3 regions of the Mucilaginibacter sp. McL0603 genome follow, and region 3 is predicted to be linked to each of the others. Evidence: riboswitches for the same ligand, from Rfam matches in the RefSeq annotation. Region 3 holds a riboswitch; each other region holds the start of a gene.
What was found. A riboswitch is a leader RNA that binds a small molecule or an ion and turns the genes downstream of it on or off. The one in region 3 is predicted to bind cobalamin.
Positions count from the first base shown of each region.

Region 1: linked by a shared signal. The riboswitch ahead of ACPPVU_RS17090 (TonB-dependent receptor plug domain-containing protein) and the one ahead of ACPPVU_RS16065 (TonB-dependent receptor plug domain-containing protein) in region 3 are both predicted to bind cobalamin.
Region 2: linked by a shared signal. The riboswitch ahead of ACPPVU_RS21440 (ribonucleoside-diphosphate reductase small subunit) and the one ahead of ACPPVU_RS16065 (TonB-dependent receptor plug domain-containing protein) in region 3 are both predicted to bind cobalamin.

Region 1 covers NZ_CP188251.1:3,729,180-3,733,468, forward strand. The annotation lists gene ACPPVU_RS17090 (TonB-dependent receptor plug domain-containing protein) at 1-1,988, opposite strand, end outside; cobalamin riboswitch at 2,089-2,283, opposite strand; gene ACPPVU_RS17095 (hypothetical protein) at 2,668-2,820, shown strand; gene ACPPVU_RS17100 (DUF3892 domain-containing protein) at 2,970-3,296, shown strand; tRNA gene ACPPVU_RS17105 (tRNA-His) at 3,627-3,700, opposite strand; gene ACPPVU_RS17110 (heavy metal translocating P-type ATPase) at 3,819-4,289, shown strand, end outside.
Region 2 covers NZ_CP188251.1:4,682,415-4,686,703, reverse strand. The annotation lists gene ACPPVU_RS21455 (hypothetical protein) at 136-543, shown strand; gene ACPPVU_RS21450 (methionine-R-sulfoxide reductase) at 859-1,224, shown strand; gene aqpZ (aquaporin Z) at 1,322-2,071, opposite strand; cobalamin riboswitch at 2,279-2,539, shown strand; gene ACPPVU_RS21440 (ribonucleoside-diphosphate reductase small subunit) at 2,641-3,615, shown strand; gene ACPPVU_RS21435 (ribonucleoside-diphosphate reductase subunit alpha) at 3,653-4,289, shown strand, end outside.
Region 3 covers NZ_CP188251.1:3,501,177-3,505,465, reverse strand. The annotation lists gene ACPPVU_RS16070 (DUF5074 domain-containing protein) at 1-517, opposite strand, end outside; gene ACPPVU_RS16065 (TonB-dependent receptor plug domain-containing protein) at 533-2,551, opposite strand; cobalamin riboswitch at 2,648-2,844, opposite strand; gene ACPPVU_RS16060 (serine hydrolase) at 2,988-4,232, shown strand; gene chrA (chromate efflux transporter) at 4,278-4,289, shown strand, end outside.

The DNA.
Region 1 (4,289 bases), 230 kb from region 3:
TTGATCTCCCCGGTTATCTTAATATGATGCCGCTGAAAATTTCCGGTATAGGTAATGCTCATGTCATGCGTGTACCAGGGCGGAAGGTAGTTTCGAGGTATATTAGCATCTTCATCGTAACGTGCACCGGTATAGATGAAGCTGTAATTAAGTAAGAAATGCCCCTTTTGTAGCCCAATTAGCAGCGAGCCGCTGTTTTTCGGCGTGTAAGGAATTTCTTGTCCATAACTATCCCCACCGCTGGTAACATCAATGCCGTTCTGATAAGTATAAGTAATGCCTGTGCTGAGCCTGATATTTGCCGGTAAAGCCCAGGTGGCTGATGCATCAATATCAAGTCCGGTTGTATGCACTTCGCCTATATTGTACATTGTCCACCGGGCCAGGTTTTGGCCGGGTATTGCCACAATCTTGTCGCGCACCTGGTTATAATAGCCGTCGGCCTGAAGAAAAAAATCAAGCAAGGCTTGTTGCTGCCAGTTTTTGGTATAAGTGATACCAATATCAGATTGCCTGGCAAACTCCGGTTTCAGGAAAGAATTACCAATGAAGGTAAAATAAAGATCATTGAAGGTCGGCAAGCGGAAAGTATTTTTGTAAAAGCCGCGCACATGGAAATCAGGGTTTTCAAAAGGCTGCCAGGAAAAAAGGAAAGCGGGCGTATACTCCGTTTTTCGCCCTGCTGCGGTAAGCGTGTCAACTGTATCATTCACATAAGTAGCCAGCAGATCAGCCTGGATATCTAAATGCTGCAATTTCAATTCGCCGGCCGCTGCCAGCAGTAACTGGTTGCGCACAGGGCTGACAAAGCGATATTGTACCGTATCATTCTGGGTAGCATCCAGCTGATTACGCTGATAGTCTGCTGAGATATCAAATGACAATTGTTTCGTTATCCGGTAACGGTTAGCAACAGAAAAATAGAGCTCTTTTTCGATGTATTTGTCGTCAAGTAATCCGCGGGTCGTGGTGATGTCCGGGTCAAAATAGCGGGTATAGTCATCGGAATATTTAGCATTGATGATCCAGCTATCCCTGTTTGACGGGTTGGTTTGGTAAGAAGACTGTACAAAAATGTCTTTATCCCATTGGCGCTGATCCGAATCAAAGTTATGATTGACCACCGCTGCAGGCAGGCCACGGTCCGAATGGTAAAGATACCCTCTGATTTTCCAGGTGGCGGAATCTTTTGAAGTTACCGACACAGCTCCTTCAATTCGCTGCGCATCGATATCTCCATTGTGACGTACTGCTGTGGTGTCGCCGCCGTCAAATGTGGTGAATTTATACCGGCCATTGGCATGTATCAGCTCGGAACTGACCGTAGCATAAGCATTGCTGCCGAATTTATAAGCGGCGTTAATGGACGGATTGATCAGACCAAAGGAGCCCGCTTTAAGACTTACTTTACCGACGAAATTAGCACTGTCAGTAAATTTCGGCCTTTTAGCAGTCAGGTACAATGCACTTGCGGGTGCAAAGCCTTTGGCCGGCTGAAAAATGCTGTTTTGCTGACCATCGTATAAGGCTATCTCTTCAATATTATCAAGTGAAAATTTGCCCAGGTCGACCTGCCCGTTCTGCGAATTGCCAAACTCCACGCCATCATAAAATACGGCCGTATGGTTGGTGCCCAGGCTACGTACGTTGATGGTTTTAAGTCCCCCAACGCCGCCATAGTCTTTTAACTGAACACCCGAGAAATAACGTATAGCATCAGCAACAGAGAGACTGTTGATCTGTTCCAATTGAGCGCCTCTAAGCACTTGCACCGGAACTGGTGATGTTGCCTGGATATAAGCCCGTGAAGTGGTTACCTGTACCCCCTTTAGCTGTCGCGATGTATCCTGTTGTTGGTGTATACTGTCTTTCACCTGCGCAGTAGCCGGAAAGCAGCACAACAGGGAACAGCCAGTTAAAACAAGCGCTGTTATAAAAGAAATGTTACTAAAGGGATTTAATACCCTGCTTAGTAAAGGTGATGCCATTGCGTGTTGTGGTTAAAGCCACAGCAAACAGAATGAAGGACACAAAAAATGAAAATACGCGTGCGGTATTTACATTCCAGCTTCAATCCCCGAAAGCTATGAATAATTATGTGCAATGGCAGGTCTTCTGACTTACTCCCCTCGGCCCTGTCTTCCCATCCGCTAGTTAGCGGACAGTGACAATAAGAATGGGCTTTGGTTTTGGAGCTTACAGCAGCGGGTCTGTTCAGGATTTACACCTGATTCCCTTTTAATCCCGAACAAAAGTTCAGGAACCAAAAGCGAGGCAAAGGTATACAATTCTCATGCAGATGGCGTAAAATTTTTATTACTAAGAACAAGAATCTTATTTCGGCCGATGTGGAATTTGCCAAAATGGGCACCATCACCACTAAATAAATAACAGATATGTCTATTTAGCCCATAGTCGGGATTATCAAGATCATGAGTTTCAGGTATAAGATAGATTTGACAATTGTGAATCAGCGACCTTCGCTGATGTCAAAGGTATAAAAAGGTAAAAACCGGGGAACATGATGATGATATTCCCCATTTCTCCATCTTTTTATTTTCATCTGGGGTGAATAAATAAGGTTAACGTGTCTTTTGGCATGAAAAACGCTCTTTGGCACAGGCATTGCAAAACGTATTGTGAACGTAAACTAAAAAAACTATCACAATGGAAAATCTAATAAACACCCACGTTGATGCTTTTAAAGCAGTATTCCTTTTCGGAAAATTTGATAATGTACAAGCAAGAAGAGTATTTGTACCAATCGCTCTGTTTATGGCATCTGTAATCCTTGTATTTGGTCATATCCCAAAGTTTTAATATCTATTCAACTCAAGCTTCCTGGCACATGGACGAGAACATGATGGTCTTTTATACTTCCATAGCATTCCCGTTATAGCGCTGCTGTTGAATTCAGTTCGATGTATTGGGCAAGTAATTAAAATTTAAAACAATAATCTACATATAAGATGTCTACAAAAAGAAACGTGACCTGGATAGGTAAAAGAACGGCAGGATCAGAACCCCATGAAATGATTGAGAGCCTGGCCGGGGAATATCTGGGATATTTATGGGTGTTACCGGATTTTCTGGTCATACAACACATCAAGCGTAATATCGAACAATATTACGTTTCTGAAAATGGTAAAAAAATTAAAGTAGTACTAGGAATTCATGATGGTAAAGAGTATCTAAAAACAGAACAGGATAGTTATAGTCCAGATACTTTATTACATCTGCCAACTCTGCATATTGAGCGACTTGAACCGGTGAATAAACGTCGTTTTGAATTTTAATTTACCTGAACAAAGTCCTTTACTTACTTACAAGTCCCGGGCGAAATCATCGGTCATCAGGCTCACAGAATCCAGATATTTGGACACTTCGCCCATTTCCGTCAGCTTCAGGAAACGCGTAAACCAACTGCGACTGTTGTGAGTAACTTCTTGTTGCCGGTCTGTTTTCAAGCGTGTCCAGGTCAAGTCGCAACTTCTGGAACATCAGCGTAAAATTATGTTTATCCTTAGGCCTGTAAATATTACCTGCCCAATATCTATCTGATTAATAACAAATTAAAAGGCAAAAAAATGGGGCTAAAACAACAAAAATTGTCTTGCCCCATGAAGGGTAAATGATGGGGCTCGAACCCACGACCCTCGGTACCACAAACCGATGCTCTAACCAACTGAGCTACATCTACCGTTTTGGAGAGTGCAAATGTAAAAATTTACTCTCTAAAGTCAAGGACTTTTTTAATATTACAATCAACTTACTATTTAATTTAGATCACTCCTCAATTATTGACGAAATTTGTAAGTATGGCTGAGCAATTAATTGAACTGAGTGTCACCGGGATGCATTGCAACAATTGCGCTATCTCTGTCCACAAATTATTAGAAAAAAAAGGCTTTCATGATATTCTTGTCGATTTTGCTTCGGAGGAAGTAAAGTTCTCTGCCGATGATGAAGCTAAAGTGCAAGATGCAATTAAGGGTATTGAAGGATTAGGCTATAAAGTAGCCGAAGATGCTTCGCTTCAGCATGAAAAGTTCTACGAGAAAATAGAAAATAAGCTCATCTTCTGTACTATATTCACTGTTCCACTTTTGTTAAGTATGTTATTGCCCTGGCATTTTTTGCATGAGCCGATTGTTCAGCTTTTATTTTGCCTGCCGGTTTTTATAGTTGGCTGCATGCATTTTGGCAAAAGCGCATGGCACTCGGTTAAAGGCGGCGTACCGAATATGGATGTGCTGATCTTTATCGGCTCATCCTCAGCCTTTATTTAT
Region 2 (4,289 bases), 1.2 Mb from region 3:
AATCATATAATCAAGCGAATCATGATTCGGACAATATGCCCCCCGTGAAAACTAATGCCGGGCAAATACGATATCATTTAAATAAAACAATGAGGTTAGATCCATTATATTTGCTAACGGACTTTAATCTTTGTTATGTACCTAGAAGTATATGTGTTTAATGCGCCTATTGTGACTGAAGAACAAATTTACGATGAGGCGACTCTACCTGACTTCCCTGATCTTGATATTTTAAAGAAAAAAGTAGAAGAACAAGTTCCCGGCATTAAATGGTTAGATGCAAAAACTGGGCAGATTTATACTTCAGGCCACCAGGGACAGTTGTTATTTGACAATAACAGGAAAGCTATTTATTTCAGAATAACAGGCGGCGATGACCCAATAAAACTAGTTTTGAAATTGTGTGAGGTTAATGGCTGGACATCCTACACACCTGAGAACGGGCATTTTCTCGAGAAAAATTTAGACAGTGTGGAATACTGGCGGGAATACTGCACTTATCAAAGTACCATTTACAATTTATTTTATAAGAAAAAAGGCTAGAGATTAGCCTGATTAACCTTCCCGATCCATTGACTTGCATAATTCGGGGATTGCTTCGTTCCTCGCAAAGACGCGTTAAAGAAATTGTCCGCAAGTGTTTCATGGCACAGTTACTCCGTTACGGACGGACAAAACAACCCTTCGTCAACCCTATGTAAACAAGCGCTTACCTCCAAATCAAAACGCCATTCCTGCCGTATATTTGTTATAATCAGTGAAAAGTCAAACACTAATTCACTCAATCAATAACGGCGAAGCCTTCTTGAGTGCCTTAAAAAAACAAATCACTAACGAAAAATTCAATAATTAAAATTCATGGAATACAATAAATTAACGCCCGAAGAAGAACGGGTAATACTATACAAAGGGACTGAAAGACCATTTACCGGATCTTTATTAGATAATCATGCACATGGCTTATACGTGTGTAAAAGATGCGATACACCTTTATATACTTCAGAAACCAAATTTGAATCACATTGCGGCTGGCCAAGTTTTGATGATGAGATACCGGGTGCAGTAAAACGTGTTCCGGATGCGGACGGACACCGTGTAGAAATAGTATGTGCCAATTGCGGTGCGCACCTCGGTCACGTTTTTGAAGGAGAATACATGACTCCCAAAAATACCAGGCACTGTGTAAACTCAGTTTCGCTGAAGTTTGTGCCTTTGGAAGATTAAGTTAAGTAGTTGATTAGGTTGACTGAGTTAATCAAGTTGTTTTTTTAGCAACTATTTAACTCAATCAACCTAATCTAACTTAATCAACCATTCAATTTTATTTCGCTTCCTTTTCAAACACATTCATCCACACCAGTGCAGATAATATCCCCCCAACAATCGGTGCAACTATGAAAAGCCATAGCTGATCCAATGCTTTACCACCGGCAAATATTGCAGGACCAAAGCTACGTGCCGGATTTACTGACGTGCCTGTAATTGGTATAGCAACCAAATGTATAAGTACCAGGGTAAGTCCGATAGCTAATCCAGCCATTGAGGAATTACCAAAGCGTGAGTTGGTACCGAAAATCACGAAGAGGAATAGAAAAGTAAGCACCGCTTCGGCCAGGAATGCTGATGCTGTGGAATAGCCTCCAAGATACCCGGGCCCCCATCCGTTTGCTCCAAGGCCCCATTCAGGAACAGCAGTAAATCCGGGACTGCCTTTCATAAGTGCATATAATATTGCTGATGCGATTGTAGCGCCAACAAGTTGGGCCACAATATATCCAACGGTATCTTTTCCGCTTATTTTGCCGGCTACCAGCATAGCTATGGTAATAGCAGGATTAATATGGCAGCCGGAAATTGGACCGATGGCATAAGCCATTGCAACAACAGCCAAGCCGAATGCAAGCGCAATACCTAACATACCAATGCCATTTGGGGCATCAGAAAGAATTTCAGCAGGGATTGTTTTTCCGTTGACAACCGCCGCACCGCAACCAAATAACACTAAGGCAAATGTTCCGATAAGTTCAGCTAAATACTTTTTCATAGTGGATGATTTTGAATGTTTATGAATGGCTTTTATTTTGTTAAAATGCTATCAGATATGAAATTACAAACAAAGTTTACTGGATTTTTTAAATGATTCTATTTTTCTTGCAGAATAGAAGTTGCACATTAAAATCTGAAACTTTAAATATGGTTGTTCATAACTAAACATGATGTTAAAAACTAAGACTAACATCGTAATATCATCATCCGCTATCTTTGGAAGTACAAGTTCTTTAACAAACGCTATCAAAGGTTGCCGGGTTAAAAGCCGGCATTAAAAGGGAACCATGTGTAAATCATGGGCTGACGTGCAACTGTGGATTTAGTTATGAGTTTTGAGTATTGAGTTATGAGTTTTTCATCATAATCGGATACTTACTACTCAGAAATAGTGGGGTTTTATTAATTAAGTTATGTGTATTTCTACTCAAAACTTACAACTTACCACTCGAAACTAAAAAAGCCAGACACCTGCCAGGATAGCTTGTCAAAACTTTCACGAATAAGGTTTTGGCGAAAGCCCTGTCTCCAGTACTTCCATAAGTACCCGGTTCATTGTCTTTTGTCGACTCCTAAAAAATAAAACGACGAGGCATGAAACAGGAAAACGAAGTATTACTCCGGGAGAACAAGGATCGGTTTGTGATCCTCCCCATCAATTATCCCCGCATCTGGGAAATGTACAAAAAACACGAGGCCAGTTTCTGGACTGCCGAAGAGATCGATCTGTCTGACGACCTGAAACATTGGGAAAATCTGAACGATGGGGAAAGGCATTTTATATCGCACATACTGGCTTTTTTTGCCGCAAGCGATGGTATTGTGAATGAGAACCTAGCAGTAAATTTTATGAGTGAGGTGCAGGTTCCGGAGGCAAGATGTTTCTATGGTTTCCAGATCATGATGGAGAATATTCACTCTGAAACTTATGCTTTACTGATCGATACTTATGTAAAAGATCCGGCTGAAAAAGATCGCTTATTCCATGCTGTTGATACCGTGCCTGCCGTACAGAAAAAAGCAGAATGGGCGCTCAAGTGGATTAATAATGGAACATTTGCACAACGTTTGGTTGCCTTTGCAGCGGTTGAGGGTATTTTCTTTTCGGGTAGTTTTTGCTCTATTTTCTGGCTTAAAAAACGTGGTCTGATGCCGGGTTTAACATTTAGTAATGAATTGATCTCGCGTGATGAAGGTATGCACTGCGAATTTGCATGTCTGCTGTACGGTATGCTGAGCGAGAAACTATCTAAGGAAGAAGCCACAAAGATCATTACCGACGCAGTAGAAATAGAAAAAGAATTTGTGACCGATGCCTTGCCTGTCAACCTAATCGGAATGAATGCGAAACTAATGAGCCAGTATATTGAATTCGTGGCCGATAGATGGCTGGTAGAATTAGGCTATGACCGGGTGTATAATACCACCAATCCATTTGATTTTATGGAGATGATATCCCTGCAGGGAAAAACTAACTTTTTCGAAAAACGCGTAGGCGATTATCAGAAAAGCGGAATCTTAAATACAGCTACTGAAACCAAATCATTCACCCTCGATGAGGACTTTTAACTAATCACTAATCTCTGTTCACTAATCACTATCCCCCATGTTCGTAATAAAAAGAGACGGTAAAAAAGAAACTGTAAAGTTTGATAAAATAACAGCACGCATCGAGAAGCTGTGCTATGGTTTAAACCCAGCATTAGTTGATCCGATTGATGTTGCCAAAAAGGTGATCGAGGGTTTATATGATGGAGTAACCACTTCTGAACTGGATAACCTGGCAGCAGAAACAGCGGCTTCGTTAACCACAAAACATCCGGATTATGCCTTGCTGGCATCTAGAATCGCAGTATCTAACTTACATAAAAACACCATTAAATCATTTTCGGAAACCATGCGCAGGCTGCATGATTATATTGATCTAAAAGCCGGTAAAAGGGCATCACTGATAGCAGATGATGTTTGGCAGGTAATTAGAGAAAATGCTGAGTTACTGGATAGCACTATTATTTACGACCGTGATTTTGGCTTTGATTACTTCGGATTTAAAACATTAGAAAAATCATATTTGCTGAAAATTGATGGTCAGATAGCTGAACGGCCGCAGCATTTATTTATGAGGGTATCGGTAGGTATCCATAAAGGTGATATCGATAGCGTCATCAAAACCTACAACCTCATGAGCGAGCGTTGGTTCACGCATGCTACACCTACATTATTTAATGCGGGCACACCGAAAC
Region 3 (4,289 bases):
TCACAGCCAGTTGTTCCGGGTTGCGGCCAACAGGAATATATTTACTAATTGTAAACGATACGGTATCCATTACAGCTACATTGCCATCATAAAGAGAAACGTAAGCAAATCCATTAGAAAATGCAATATCGCGTGGTTCTCTTGAAGAAAGATCACTGTTTTGGAAAAGGACTTTTTTGATGGATTTTGCTGTTTTGCTATCTACCACCTCTACCGTTCCGGATTTATCTACCACGATATACATTTTTGAACCATATATCTTTAAATCATTAGCCGTATTACCTAATCCTCTGCCATTGGCTGTAGTAAATATATCCGGCGTCAAGGTTTTAGTAGTATAATCATAATAAGTTAATGCGCTGTTAGGGCTACCTAAATTACCCTGATCCAGTATGTAAACTCCTGCTCTTTGTGCCGTCGGGGTATCAGGGGTTACTCTTTTGTCTTTGTGGCACGACGCCAGCGTTATTGCAAGTGCAATTGAGACAAATAGATAGTTAGGTTTAAATGTTTTCATGTTTTTATATATTGATTAAATGGTTATTTGAAATGTGAATCTGTAAGACCGGCCCGGCATTGGGTAGTTACTGATAATAACATAACTTTTATTAAAAATGTTATTTATCTCTGTCGATGCCATTACAGGAAATGAACTGATATGGAATTTATAAACAAGGGATGCATCGCTTACACTATATCCGGGTATGTAGTATTCAGGAGTATTATTACTGTTTTCATATCTTGATGATGAAACTACCTGGTTATAATATATCCCAAATTGATTATGAGAGAGACCGGCATTTAGAGCCAGGGTGTTTTTGGGTGTATAAGGAATCTGTTCCAGGTAATACAGGTCGGTTGGGTCAGTAACATCCAATGCTTGCTGGAAAGTATAATTGGCTGCGAAAGTGGCTTTCCAGCCGTAAAAAGGATTAAATTGAGTTTTAAAAACAGCATCCAGGCCCTTAATCTCAACTTTCCCCAGATTTACAACCGAAGGTGTTTCGGGTGAACGGGTTGGAATGTAAGTTATTTTATCTTTGACATTATTATAATAGGCATCAACACTAAGCGTGATGTAGTCCATAAAACCACTCATATTCCTGGTATATACTGCTCCTAAATTATATTGATCTGCCTGTTCGGGTTTGAGTGGCCTTGGCTGAATTGCATAATAATACTGCTCTGAAAAAGTCGGATTGCGGAAGGTGCTTTTATAATAGGCCCTCAGTTGAATGTCTTGATTACCAAATGGTAAAAAAGTAGCAATTAAGGCTGGCGTATAGGCTGATTTGGAAGCGGCAGCAGTGCCCGTTCTAACCTGGTCCGTTATATACGTATTTAATAAATTTCCTTGTAAGCGCCAGTTACCCAAATACAAATCAGTGGCAAGCACATTAAACAGGCTTAACCTTGTCGGGAAATCGTATTTATATACATCTGATTGTAGTCCACTAATGTCCAGATCTGATGAATAAGAAATTTTCCATGCCGGAAGAATGTTATAGGCAATTGCAGCTGATTGGTAAAACTCGCGTTGCGAGTAATGTTCATCCGTGATACCTGTGGTATTGTAAACCCCTGTTTCAATAAAGTGAACAAAGCTTTGTGATACTTTAGTGTTAATTAGCACTTGTAAACTATTGTGAGCAATGTGCTGATATCCGGATTGTATAAAATAATCTGTATTATATAATCGCTGATTAGTCGGTGCTGCATAAAAAACAACAGGGCCGGGAAGCCCTCTATCCGAATTATAGTAGTTAAATTGGAGATTAAACTTATTACTGTCTGATTTTATCCAATATAATTCACCATCTGCCTGTTGCGCATGGATATCTCCATTTTGCCGGGTGGCAAGAGTATCAGATCCATCATTATTTTGTTTGTATTTATAGCGACCGTTCGCACCTTCAACAGAACCATTTACCACAAACGACCAATAATTATTGATGCGCTGCTGCCATTGTAAATAAGGATTGATCAACCCGAAAGAACCACCCTTTACTCCAAGCAATATTCTATAAGGATCTGCAGCCCTTAATTGCGGTAAGACTGTTTTAATAGAAAGTATACTCGCCCATGCATAGGCACGTGCTGTTTGGCAGATATCCGATGGTTGCGCATTGTACAATGTGATTTGCTGAATATTATTCAGGTTGAATTTGCTTAGGTCTATTTGCCCGTTCTGTGCATCATTCAATTGCACACCATTATATAACACTGCTGTATTATCTGCCCCTAAACTGCGCACAGAAACTGTTTTTAATCCCCCTATGCCTCCATAATCTATTATGTTAACTCCCGCAAAATCCCTGATGGCATCAGCGACGTTAAATGCGCTGTATTTGTTAAAATCGTTAGCAGTTATTTGTTGTGCAGGGGCAATTGAATTTATTTTAGGTGCAGTAACAGATGAAACATTAACCTCTTTTAGCTTTTTAGCGGTATCGGTTTGAGCAAATGATACAGATGGGAAAACAAGCGAAAAGCACAGTAGTCCGACCGATAACAGCGGAATAATTTTCAAAATATTTACTTTTCCTTGCATGTTTGTGAGCTAACATCACAGCATACGGAAAGAAAGTTTGGAATGGAAACAATGATGGACGAGTTTCACATTCAAGCTTCAATCCCCGAAAGCTATGAATAATTCTATGCTCTGGCAGGTCTTCTGACTTACTCCCCTTTTGCCCTGCCTTCCCGTTCTGAATAATCAGGACAGTGGCCATGAATGGGCAATGGTTATGGAGCTTACAGCTGCGGGACAGTTCAGGATTATACACCTGATTCCCTTTTAATCTCCCGATATTATCGGAAAAACCTAAAGCGTTGCAAATGTAGCTTATGGTTTCGTTATTTTCAAATGTTAGTTGATTGAGTTGACTAAGTTGGATTTGGTTGATTAAGTTTTAAAATCAGCCTGACTAAACCATTCAACTTAATCAACCACTTAACTCAATCAACTATTCTCTATATTTATCAGCATGAAGCTATTTTTTACTAACCTTTTACTCATTTTAAGTTTATCTGCCATGGCCCAACAGCCTGATACTGTTTTCCTGAAAAACATGATTGACTCACATCCTGAATTATTTGAACATATATTGCATCATCCCACTCACAACGAGGTGCAAATATTATACACCCAAATTGACAGGGATGAAAACAATGTTCCACATTTCAAATCATATAGCTATCGACTTAATGCTAACCACTACTTCTACCCTGCCAGCACTGTAAAATTGCCTACGGCTATATTCGGCCTTGAAAAACTGAATGAGTTAAATATTAAAGGATTTGACACCAAGTCCACAATGATTACTGACAGTGCTTTTGCCGGGCAGACGAAAGTGACCAAAGACTCAACCTCAAAAAGCGGTTTGCCCAGTATAGACAACTATATCAAAAAGATACTCCTTGTAAGCGATAATGATGCTTATAACCGCCTTTATGAATTTGTAGGGCGGGAAGAGATCAATAATAAGCTAAAGAAATATGGCCTGAACGGTACCCGTATTATCGCCCGTTTGGCTATTGGTGATAAGGGCGAAAGCACTCGTCATACCAACCCGGTAAATTTTTATAATGGGGAAAAACTGGTTTATAGCAAGCCTGCGCTGTATGATTCCAGGGATTATCCTATGCACCTGGAGAATATGTTGCAAGGCAAAGGTTATTTGGATAAGAACGATAAGTTAGTAATGGAACCCTTTGACTTTTCACAAAATAACATTTACCCGCTTGTTGATCAGCAATCGATTTTGAGAGGACTATTGTTCCCTGAAGTTTATCCGGAGAATGATCGATTTAATCTGACAGATGATCAATATAAATTCATCTATAAGTACATGAGCATGTGGCCTACGGAAAGTAAGCATCCAACTTACAGTCCGCCGGAATATTTTCCTGCCTACTGCAAGTGGTTGTTTTATGGTGGGGATAGTTTGGCGGTGATTAACCCCAATATCAGGATATTTAATAAGATAGGCGATTCGTACGGGTATGATATTGACAATGCTTATATCGTCGACTTTAAAAACAAGGTCGAGTTTATTATTTCTGCAGTGGTGCAATCTAATGAAGATGGTATTTACAACGATAATAAATACGAATACAAAACTGTTTGTCTGCCTTTTATGAAGAATTTGGGGCAGGTGATTTATAAATACGAATTACAACGGGAAAGAAAATATAAACCTGATCTGAAAAAGTTTAAGTTTAGTTATTGATGCCCGATTTTAAGTATAATCCTTTCTAAATGGGAACTCTTACTGATGAGCGAAAAG